3 regions of the Robertmurraya sp. GLU-23 genome follow, and region 1 is predicted to be linked to each of the others. Evidence: predicted binding sites of a transcription regulator. Region 1 holds the regulator's gene; each other region holds the start of a gene.
What was found. Region 1 encodes Rex, which represses fermentation and respiration genes when NADH is low (regulators of the CRP and FNR family bind a similar motif). Its sites were predicted from a motif close to TTGTGAAATATTTCACAA; they were not measured.
Positions count from the first base shown of each region.

Region 2: the regulator Rex is predicted to act here: its motif matches at 2,276-2,293, upstream of ACVBAX_RS04600 (hemerythrin domain-containing protein).
Region 3: the regulator Rex is predicted to act here: its motif matches at 1,340-1,357, upstream of pflB (formate C-acetyltransferase).

Region 1 is NZ_JBRKCV010000018.1:90,379-93,663, forward strand. Features, by position in the region: gene groL (chaperonin GroEL) at 1-109, opposite strand, end outside; gene groES (co-chaperone GroES) at 183-467, opposite strand; gene ACVBAX_RS21250 (CPBP family intramembrane glutamic endopeptidase) at 769-1,506, shown strand; gene ACVBAX_RS21255 (YdiK family protein) at 1,503-1,715, shown strand; gene ACVBAX_RS21260 (redox-sensing transcriptional repressor Rex) at 1,743-2,405, opposite strand; gene moaC (cyclic pyranopterin monophosphate synthase MoaC) at 2,433-2,927, opposite strand; gene ACVBAX_RS21270 (ABC-F family ATP-binding cassette domain-containing protein) at 3,067-3,285, shown strand, end outside.
Region 2 is NZ_JBRKCV010000002.1:57,021-60,305, reverse strand. Features, by position in the region: gene ACVBAX_RS04610 (ATP-binding protein) at 1-300, shown strand, start outside; gene ACVBAX_RS04605 (MFS transporter) at 436-1,665, shown strand; gene ACVBAX_RS04600 (hemerythrin domain-containing protein) at 1,693-2,214, opposite strand; gene ACVBAX_RS04595 (hypothetical protein) at 2,426-2,767, shown strand; gene ACVBAX_RS04590 (hypothetical protein) at 2,887-3,132, opposite strand.
Region 3 is NZ_JBRKCV010000001.1:835,268-838,552, forward strand. Features, by position in the region: gene pflB (formate C-acetyltransferase) at 1-1,265, opposite strand, end outside; gene ACVBAX_RS04315 (cupredoxin domain-containing protein) at 1,615-2,067, opposite strand; gene ACVBAX_RS04320 (D-alanyl-D-alanine carboxypeptidase family protein) at 2,303-3,285, shown strand, end outside.

The DNA of each region.
Region 1 (3,285 bases):
CGTTACGTCCTTTTGGTCCTAATGTTACTTTTACCGCATTTGCAAGTGCATCTACCCCACGAAGCATCGAGCGGCGTGCGTCTTCACTAAACTTAATTTCTTTAGCCATTGTAAAATACCCTCCTCGAGTTTTTTCAATCTATTCTGTCTTCGTTTAGTTTTAAATTAATAAAGTTCTACTCTTATCCAAGAATAGCAAGAATATCGTTTTCACGTAGAATTAAGTACTCTTTTCCTTCATACTTCACTTCTGTGCCAGCGTATTTTGAGAAGATAATACGGTCGTCCACAGAAACTTCAAGAGCTACACGCTCACCGCTTTCAAGTACGCGGCCAGTGCCGACAGCAACTACTTTGCCTTCTTGAGGCTTCTCTTTAGCAGAGTCTGGTAGTACAATACCGCTTGCCGTTTTTTCTTCCGTTTCAACTAGCTCAATTACAATGCGATCACCTAGTGGCTTTAACAAGTGAAACAACCTCCTCAAATATATGTAAGATTTTATTATTAGCACTCACTTAACTAGAGTGCTAACACAACTATTATATTAATGAATCTCTTCCTTTTTTGCAAGCGAGAAACCGCTTTTTTTTATAAATTTTTTGTAAAGGTCCTCCCATAACTTGTTAATTATACAACCTTACTAAGTATGTACTTTTCCACCTATTCTATCCATATAATGCTAAAATACGGACAATAATTCTTCTTATTTGATACAACCTGATGTTTACGAGTAGAATAACTATATTGGATTGAAAAGGAGACTTGTTTTGAAACGTGAATATTGGTTTATATTAATTGCTTATATTGCTATGCAGCTTTCAAGCTTTATTGGTGTCCCTATCACCTCTCTCGTACTAGAAATGATTGGTTTTGAAACCAATCACTCTCAAGGGTTTGCAGGTGTCACTTGGCTTGTTATCAGCTTTACTATCACACTTGTGATTGTCCTGCAGCTGTTACGTAATGAGATGGTAAACGCAAATGCAGTAAGAAACGGAGCCAGCTTAGGTCGGTCGATCCTCTGGGCCATTATAGGTGTCTTTCTTGCTCTATTTGCCCAAGCCTTTGCTGCGAATATTGAACGCCTGATTGGTATTGAGGTAGGATCTGATAATACGCAGCAGATTTTACGCATCATTGAGTCTTTTCCTATTATGATAGTAGTTAGCTCCGTTATCGGTCCTATATTAGAAGAAATTGTCTTTCGTAAGATCATTTTTGGAGCTTTTTATAAGCGATTTAACTTTTTTATATCAGCCTTGCTTAGCTCAGTCATTTTTTCTTTTGCCCATATGGAGCCCGAGCACACCCTACTTTATTCCGCGATGGGATTCACCTTTGCGTATTTGTATGTTAAAACCAATCGGATTCTCGTTCCGATTGTTGCTCACGTATCGATGAATACATTCGTTGTTCTTGTGCAATCCGTATATAGGGAAGACATAGAAAAATTAATCAAACAAGCAGAACAAATGCAAAGCTTTATTGGAGGATTCTTCTTATGAGACAGTCACCTTTATTCTCAGGAATTATATACATCGTCTTAGGTGCTCTGTTCACAGTGTTTGCCATTCAGGACTTACAGCAAAATGGAGAGTGGGGGTTTTTTACCTATCTTCTAGTCTTGCTAGCAACATTTGATATTGGTTCAGGCATTCGGATGATTCTTTTACATTTTAAAATTAAAGAAATGAAGAAACAGCAAAAGAAATAGCCGCTCCACTAAGGGGCGGCTTGTTGTTTATTCCTCTACCATTTCTTCATCCACTGAAGAATAGTGCTTTAAAAAGTACACCAGTGACTGTAACTCAATAGCCAGATCAATATGGTGAACCCTGATGGATGATGGAACCGTTAATCGGGCCGGTGTAAAGTTTAAAATCCCTCTCACCGTTCCTTGAACCATTCGATCGGTAATGGATTGTGCAACTGTTGCTGGAACCGTTAATATCGCAACTTGAATATCTTCTCTTTCAATAACCTCTTCTAGATCATCCATATGATAGACGGGCACTTCTCCAATTTTTGTGCCTACCTTCTCTTCTACTACGTCAAATGCAACAGCAATTTTTGTATTATTATTTTTCAAGAAATTATAATTTAAAAATGCTGTCCCTAAATTCCCGACCCCAATTAACGCAACCTTCGTTAACTCATCTTGGTCGAGTGTTTTACGGAAAAAGGATAATAAATAGTTTACATTGTAACCATATCCCTTTTTACCTAATGCTCCAAAGTATGAAAAATCTCTTCGAATCGTTGCAGAATCGACCTTCACCGCCTCACTTAGTTCAGCTGATGAAACTCGTTGTTTTCCTGATGAGTGTAAACTATTTAAAAAGCGATAATACAATGGTAGCCTTTTCGCCGTTGCTTGTGGGATTTTCATTGATTCATTACTCATCGTTCTTCCCCTACCTTCTATCTTTAACTAATATAGTCTCTCTTCCCTTTTGAAGTCACCGTTTTTACCACCCGTTTTTTCAACAAGGTATGTTTTCCCGATTACCATTCCTTTATCTATGGCTTTACACATATCATAAACCGTAAGCGCACAAACAGAAGCGGCTGTTAACGCTTCCATTTCTACACCTGTATTTCCTTTTGTCTTTACACTAGCAGAAATATGTAGAGTATGGCAATGGTTATCTGATTCCCAATCAAAAGAAATATCGACACCGGTAAGTGGAATAGGATGGCACATTGGAATAATATCCCATGTTTTTTTACTAGCCATAACGGCAGCAACCTGTGCAACTGCTAGCACATCACCTTTTTTCATTTGGTTATGTGTAATACGATCATATATCTCTTGATTGACTGTGATACTAGAATGGGCAATAGCCGTCCGTACGGTTTCGGGCTTATCACTCACATCTACCATTTTCGCTCTGCCTTCTTTATTAAAATGAGTGAACTCTGACATCTATTATACACCTCTTTCAAAATCATACACTATTTTCCTTGTTCTGTGTGAAAACATTGTAACATAGTTCACAACTCATATCATTGCTCATCCGTATTGAATGCGATACACTAACCGTAGAAGTATAGAGGTGAAATCAATGATACTACTACAAGTGAACCAGCTTTCCAAGTCTTATGGAGCTGACCTTATTTTATCGAATATAAAACTAGAAGTTCAAACAAGAGACCGTATTGCCTTAGTAGGCAGAAATGGGGCCGGAAAATCTACTTTACTCAAGATTATTGCCGGTCACCTTTCCTATGAATCAGGTGATTTAATCAAGCCCAAACATGTAACGATCGGGTATTTGGCTCAG
Region 2 (3,285 bases), on a different contig from region 1:
ATTTTAAATATTACAAGAAATGCATTTGAATCCATGTCTACAGGTGGCACACTTGACATCCGTATTTCGAAAGAAAGGGAAAAATGTGTCCTTACGATATCTGATACTGGAGTTGGGATTGGAAAAGAAGAACTTGAGAAGATTTTCCACCCCTTTTATACGTCAAAAGCCTCTGGTACTGGCTTAGGACTTGTTATTTGTAAAAGAATCGTCCAATCGTTTCATGGTGAAATTCAGATTTCAAGTATCGAAAACAAAGGTACAACTGTTTCAGTATCCTTTCCACTAATGAAAAAATAGAGAGCTTGATTGGCTCTCTATTTTTTTATGGAAACTATATACTTTGCCTTACGAAATAAACCATTTCATAATGATTGGAAATTTAGTAAGATATCTTTAAACCATTCTTCAACAATTAAAGGAGATCTTTTTATTATGGCACAAACTGCTACTGTTCAAGAATATAAAAAACCAGACAGTGCAACAACGTATAAAATCTTATTCATTATCGCATTATGTCACCTGTTAAACGATTCCATTCAGTCGGTTGTCCCCGCCATGTTCCCTATACTTGAACAATCCATGGGACTAAGCTTTACTCAACTAGGCATCATTGGATTTTCTCTAAATATCGTATCCTCTATCATGCAACCCTTTGTTGGTATCATTACAGACCGTAAGCCCATGCCATTTGCTTTACCCATTGGCCTAACGTTCACACTAATCGGAGTTCTGGGTCTCGCCTTTGCCCCTAGTTTCCTACTGATTGTTATTTCGGTGGTCTTTATTGGATTAGGATCCGCTGTATTCCATCCGGAAGGTTCAAGAGTTGCCTATATGGCCGCTGGACCTAGAAGAGGGCTTGCACAGTCCATTTATCAAGTTGGTGGAAATTCCGGGCAAGCACTCGCTCCATTAATTACTGCACTCATACTTGTTCCTTTTGGCCAAAGAGGCGCTGGCTGGTTTACGATTGTCGCAGCAGTTGCCGTCGGACTGCTTGTTTATATTGCTTTTTGGTACGCGAACAAACTCAAAATAGATAGTCGTAAACCGAAACAAAAGCAGACTTTAGCTCCTCCATCATTTTCATTTCAACGTCAAATTCGCTTCTATTTGCTTGTAATCTTGTTCTTAATCTTCGCTCGTTCATGGTATATTTCAGGAATCACTAATTACTACGCATTTTATGCGATTGACAAGTACAGCTTTTCCATACAGCAAGCTCAACTTTATTTATTTGTTTTTCTCGTTTCAGGAGCTTTAGGTACATTTTTCGGTGGACCTTTAGCTGATAGGTTTGGGAAAAAAACCATCATCTTACTATCCATGATTGGTTCTGCTCCTATCACCATTTTGCTTCCCTTTGTGCCTCATTATTTTGCGGTGGTTTTACTTGGGATAGCGGGTTTCATACTCATGTCTAGTTTCTCAGTTACCGTTGTTTATGCACAAGAACTCGTTCCTGGGAAGATAGGTACCATGGCAGGTTTGACAGTAGGATTAGCTTTTGGAATGGGTGCTTTAGGATCTGTGTTTTTAGGGATATTAGCAGATACGATTGGATTGCCTTTAACGATTATTTCAACCGGTTTTCTCCCATTACTGGGGTTCCTAACACTGCTCCTTCCTTCAGACAAACAAATTGCAGATATATACAAATAAAACGGAAGAGGTGCACCCTCTTCCGTTTTATTTATTAATTCTTTCCTTTAATTCCTGCTTTTCTTCTTCTGTAAAAAAGTTTTGTGCCATGGGGAATAGCACATTTTCTTCCTTAGCAAAGTGATCAACAAGAGTGTAATACGCATTTTTAATAAGTCCAGCAAGTTCCAGAATATTTTCATCTGTAAAAGCGTCATTAGATTGTGATGCCTTTAAAAATGTCCCGATAAAGCCTTTTGCCTGATCATGCTCGTATTCCATTACTGCAATCGGTCCACTTTCCCTACCAATATATTTTTCCATCATTGAGAATAACACGCCCTCTTCCCTCTCTGAATGGGGCTCTAATTCATGAAAAAAGGCTTTTACCTTTTGAGTTAATTCCTGAAACATCTTTTCCCTTGTAGTTTCAACACGCTCTATTTGCTGACATGTTTCAAGCAGTCCATCAAGCATTAAAAGCAATGGAAGATGCTCATTTTTTAATTGCTGTAATCCCTCACATAATTCTACATTTCTATCCATCATTGAGCTCATACAACCTTGCATAGTTCATTTCTCCTTTTAATCATATTGTTACTAAAATTATAAGAAAGTTAGAGCTTTTCTGTTGTGATGCGTATCACAGAAGCAGATAGATGGAAGCGCTTTTAAAATTCTAAAAATTTTAACAACTTAGGAGGTAATTTTTTATTAAAGCTCATATAATGAAAATATAGAAAGTTTCTTTTGTAAACATGAGAAGTTAGGAGGGGTTAAAATGTATCAATGTAATCTACAAGAATTTTACCCAACCGCATTTATTCGAATTGGAGAGAATGACCAGTCCATGCTAAAAGGAAGTCGATTCATGTCTGAGACTTCTGTACACTGGCTAGTCGCATTAGACGGTCATCCTAGAAATGGCACTGGAGATTTTTATGTTTGGAACGTTCTTGTCTACCTAGCAGACATTCATGGGAACTTTGAGTTAAGTCAACCACATTATTGTACGGAAAGTTATTCCTGCTTTGAACAGGCTTGCAATACGGCGAAGGATCTAATGATTAGTGGACTTAACGACGAGATGATGAAATACACAGTTAGAGTACGAATAAGCTAACAAGGTTATAATCAATACTTTTGGCTTTTCCTTTTTAGGCTACTATGTGAAAATTTATACATAACGCAAAAATAAGATGGAATTCATAGAGGTCTATCGAAGATGTTGAAGTAATTCTATCATTGATAGCTATATAAGTAGTTTTCAACAAACTGAACTATCTCTAAATGTTGCTTATCGGTTTTATTCTTTTCAAGTTCCTTTAGCCGCTTTTTCGCCTGCAAAACAACAGGCTGCAAAGTAGGACGGGCCCCCGCCTCTTTCACTGTTAATTCTCCATTTAATATATCAATGGCTGCCTCCTGAACTTGTACATCACTTGTCAAATAGTAGAGTATCCCAGCTAAATACGATGTTCGATCCATACTGTCTCCTCCAATCTATTAATAGTACCTATATTAATAGTAACGGAACGCTCGTTCGTTTTCAACTATATTATCGGAATCTTTTAATAATTCACATTTTATACATAAAACTTTGTTATAACAAACAAAGACACCAGTGAAGGTGTCTTTGCT
Region 3 (3,285 bases), on a different contig from region 1:
CGAGCACCAAAGAACTGCATTTGTTTACCAATTTCCATTGCTGATACACAGCATGCAATTCCGTAATCGTCTCCCCATTCTGGGCGCATGATATCGTCATTTTCGTATTGAATAGAACTTGTTTCAATTGACATTTTTGCACAGAACTTTTTGAAGCCCTCTGGAAGGCGAGTAGACCAAAGTACTGTTAAGTTTGGTTCTGGTGCCGGTCCAAGGTTAGTAAGAGTATGCAAGAAACGGAAAGAGTTTTTCGTTACTAATGCACGTCCGTCATTTGCTACACCACCGATAGACTCTGTTACCCAAGTTGGGTCTCCACTAAATAGTTCGTTATAATCAGGAGTACGAGCAAATTTTACAAGACGTAGCTTCATTACGAAGTGGTCAACCAATTCTTGAGCCTCTTGCTCAGTAAGGACACCGTTTTCTAAATCTCTTTCAATATAAATATCTAAGAAAGTTGAAACGCGTCCAAGGCTCATTGCAGCTCCGTTTTGTTCTTTAATAGCTGCCAAGTATCCGAAGTATAACCATTGGAAAGCTTCAGTAGCTGTAGTAGCCGGCTTAGAAATATCGAATCCGTAGCTAGCAGCTAATTTCTTTAATTCATTAAGAGCACGAACCTGCTCTGACAATTCTTCACGAAGTTGAATAACAGATTCCTTCATTACTGGAGTAGTGCCAGCAAGATCTTTTTTCTTTTCTTGAATCAAGAAGTCTACACCATATAAAGCAATGCGTCGGTAATCACCGATAATCCGACCACGTCCGTATGCATCCGGTAAACCAGTAATGATTCCAACTTTACGTGCCATTTTCATTTCATCAGTATAAGCATCGAATACACCTTGGTTATGTGTTTTACGGTAGTCAGTAAAGATTTTTTCAACATCCTTATTTAATTCAAAACCGTAAGATTCACAAGACTGTTGTGCCATACGAATTCCGCCATAGGGCTGTAAAGAGCGTTTGAACGGTTTGTCTGTTTGAACACCAACAACTTTTTCTAAATCTTGGTTTAAGTACCCTGCACCATGAGAAACAATAGAAGAAACGATTTCGGTGTCCATATCAAGTACGCCACCGTTTTCTCTTTCTTGTTTTGTTAAATCCATTACTTGATCCCATAATTTTGTTGTTGCCTCAGTAGGGCCTGCAAGGAAGGAATCATTTCCTTCGTACGTTTTAAAGTTTCTTAGAATAAAGTCTCTAACGTTTACTTCTTTTCTCCAAGTACCTTCTGAAAAGCCTTTCCACTGTTCCATTTGAGTCCACCTCTTAGTAAATGTTTATATAACAGATGATACAAATACATCATACTCGAAGTATAACAGATAATTAGTGAAATACATCACATAATCTAGGTGACATTTTGACAATGTTATGAACATTAGGTTTGTCAGAGGTTCGTTATGTGACAGAATGGTGAAAAAAGAAAACTGTACTATAATGATTCGGCAAAAAATGAAATCTGTTATACAAAAAGTTATTATTAATAACACTATTGTAACGTGATAAATCACTTCGTGGTCAATTAGGTTATGTAGATATTTTGACAGTTTGAATAGACCAAAAAAAACGAATGTGCGTGTTACACACAATCGTCTACAAGTGTTAATTCACAACAATATAGGCCGTCATTGGTCCATTTGAATCTGAATCATGGTGAGTTAAACAAACCAACCGATAGACCCCCTTCTTTTGAAACTGGAGGTCTAGTTCAGTTTCTTCTCCTTGAAGAATTTTACCGCTAATGTTTGTACCCTCAATTATAAACGGATGATTAGCACCGTTTATTCCCATAATCTTTAATTTTACCTTCTCACCCTTTTGAAGAAAGATGGTACCAGGGTCAAAGCGATACGCTTCGATTTCTTTTCCATCTTTAGTTGTCGCTTCAAACTCGCCAGTGACTAAATGAATTTCCCTCGTAGAATCATTGACCGATGTTTGAATGACTGCCTCGCTGCCCATGTTTAAATAAATCCAAAGGGAGGCGGAGAAAACCAAACCTAACAGAAGAAGTGAAAATATAATAGAACGTTTTTTGACTACTAGAAATTGCATCGTACCCCTCCAAAAAATTTATTTCTACTAATTTATATGCATCAAGGTAATGTAAACTTGTCTATACTTTTTCTATGAATGTAAATTTACGACCTTAGTATCGGTTTTTCGTTATAAAGCACGAAATATTACCTAGTTTTTCAATTTTGTAACAAATGTATAATTTATACGTTTACATGTTAATTTTTTTGGTACAATCGAAAAAGACTGAATTCAAACAAGGTGTGTGCATACAGTGATTAAAAAACTATCTTTTATTTTTCTAACTATCCTTTCATTTAGTGCAAATCAAGTGTTTGCTGAGCAAATGGACGAGCTGTCCATAATAAGCGATTCGGTAATATTAATGGACTCACAATCCAATGCGGTCCTTTACTCAAAAAATGAGCATGAACGTATGTATCCGGCTAGTTTAACAAAAATTGCAACTGCCATTTACGCAATTGAAACTGTAAAAGTAGATGAAGTAGTAAAAGTAAAAAGCGAAGCTATTGAAGTTGAGGGAACTAAAGTATATTTAAATGAGGAAGAAGAAGTTACTCTAAAAAAATTAATTCAAGGTATGCTTATTAATTCAGGAAATGATGCTGCTGCTGCCATTGCCCTTTATATTGACGGTAGCATGGAGATATATGAAAAAAATATCAATGAATTTCTAAAAAATGAGGTTGGAGTTAAGGATACTCATTTCACGAATCCGCATGGGCTCTTTGCTGAAAACCACTATACAACAGCGTATGATTTAGGTCTAATCACGAATTACGCACTTAAAAATGAAACATTTAAAGAAATTTTCGGAACAAAAGATTTGGCTTGGGATGGACAATCCTGGGATACAACGTTGTTTACACATCATTTACTATTGAAGGGAGAAATCCCATTCGAAGGAATCACAGGTGGAAAGACTGGTTTTGTCAATGAATCCAGGCAAACGTTAGCGACGACTGCTTCTAATGGTCAAATTGGGTTAACAGTCATTGGTTTAGGAGCAACGTATAAACGTGATATTTATAATGACACAATTAATTTGCTAAGCTTTGGATTTTCTAACTATAAAACTTCAATTATTCCTGTAAATACAACATTTGAAAATGAAAAAGATAAGTTTGTTGTGACGGATCCGTTATATATAACAGAACCTCTTACTGGCTCTGCTATAGTAAATGTAACAAAAGAGGGAGAGTTAGCTGTATTTGATTCCTCGAATAAAGAGCTGCA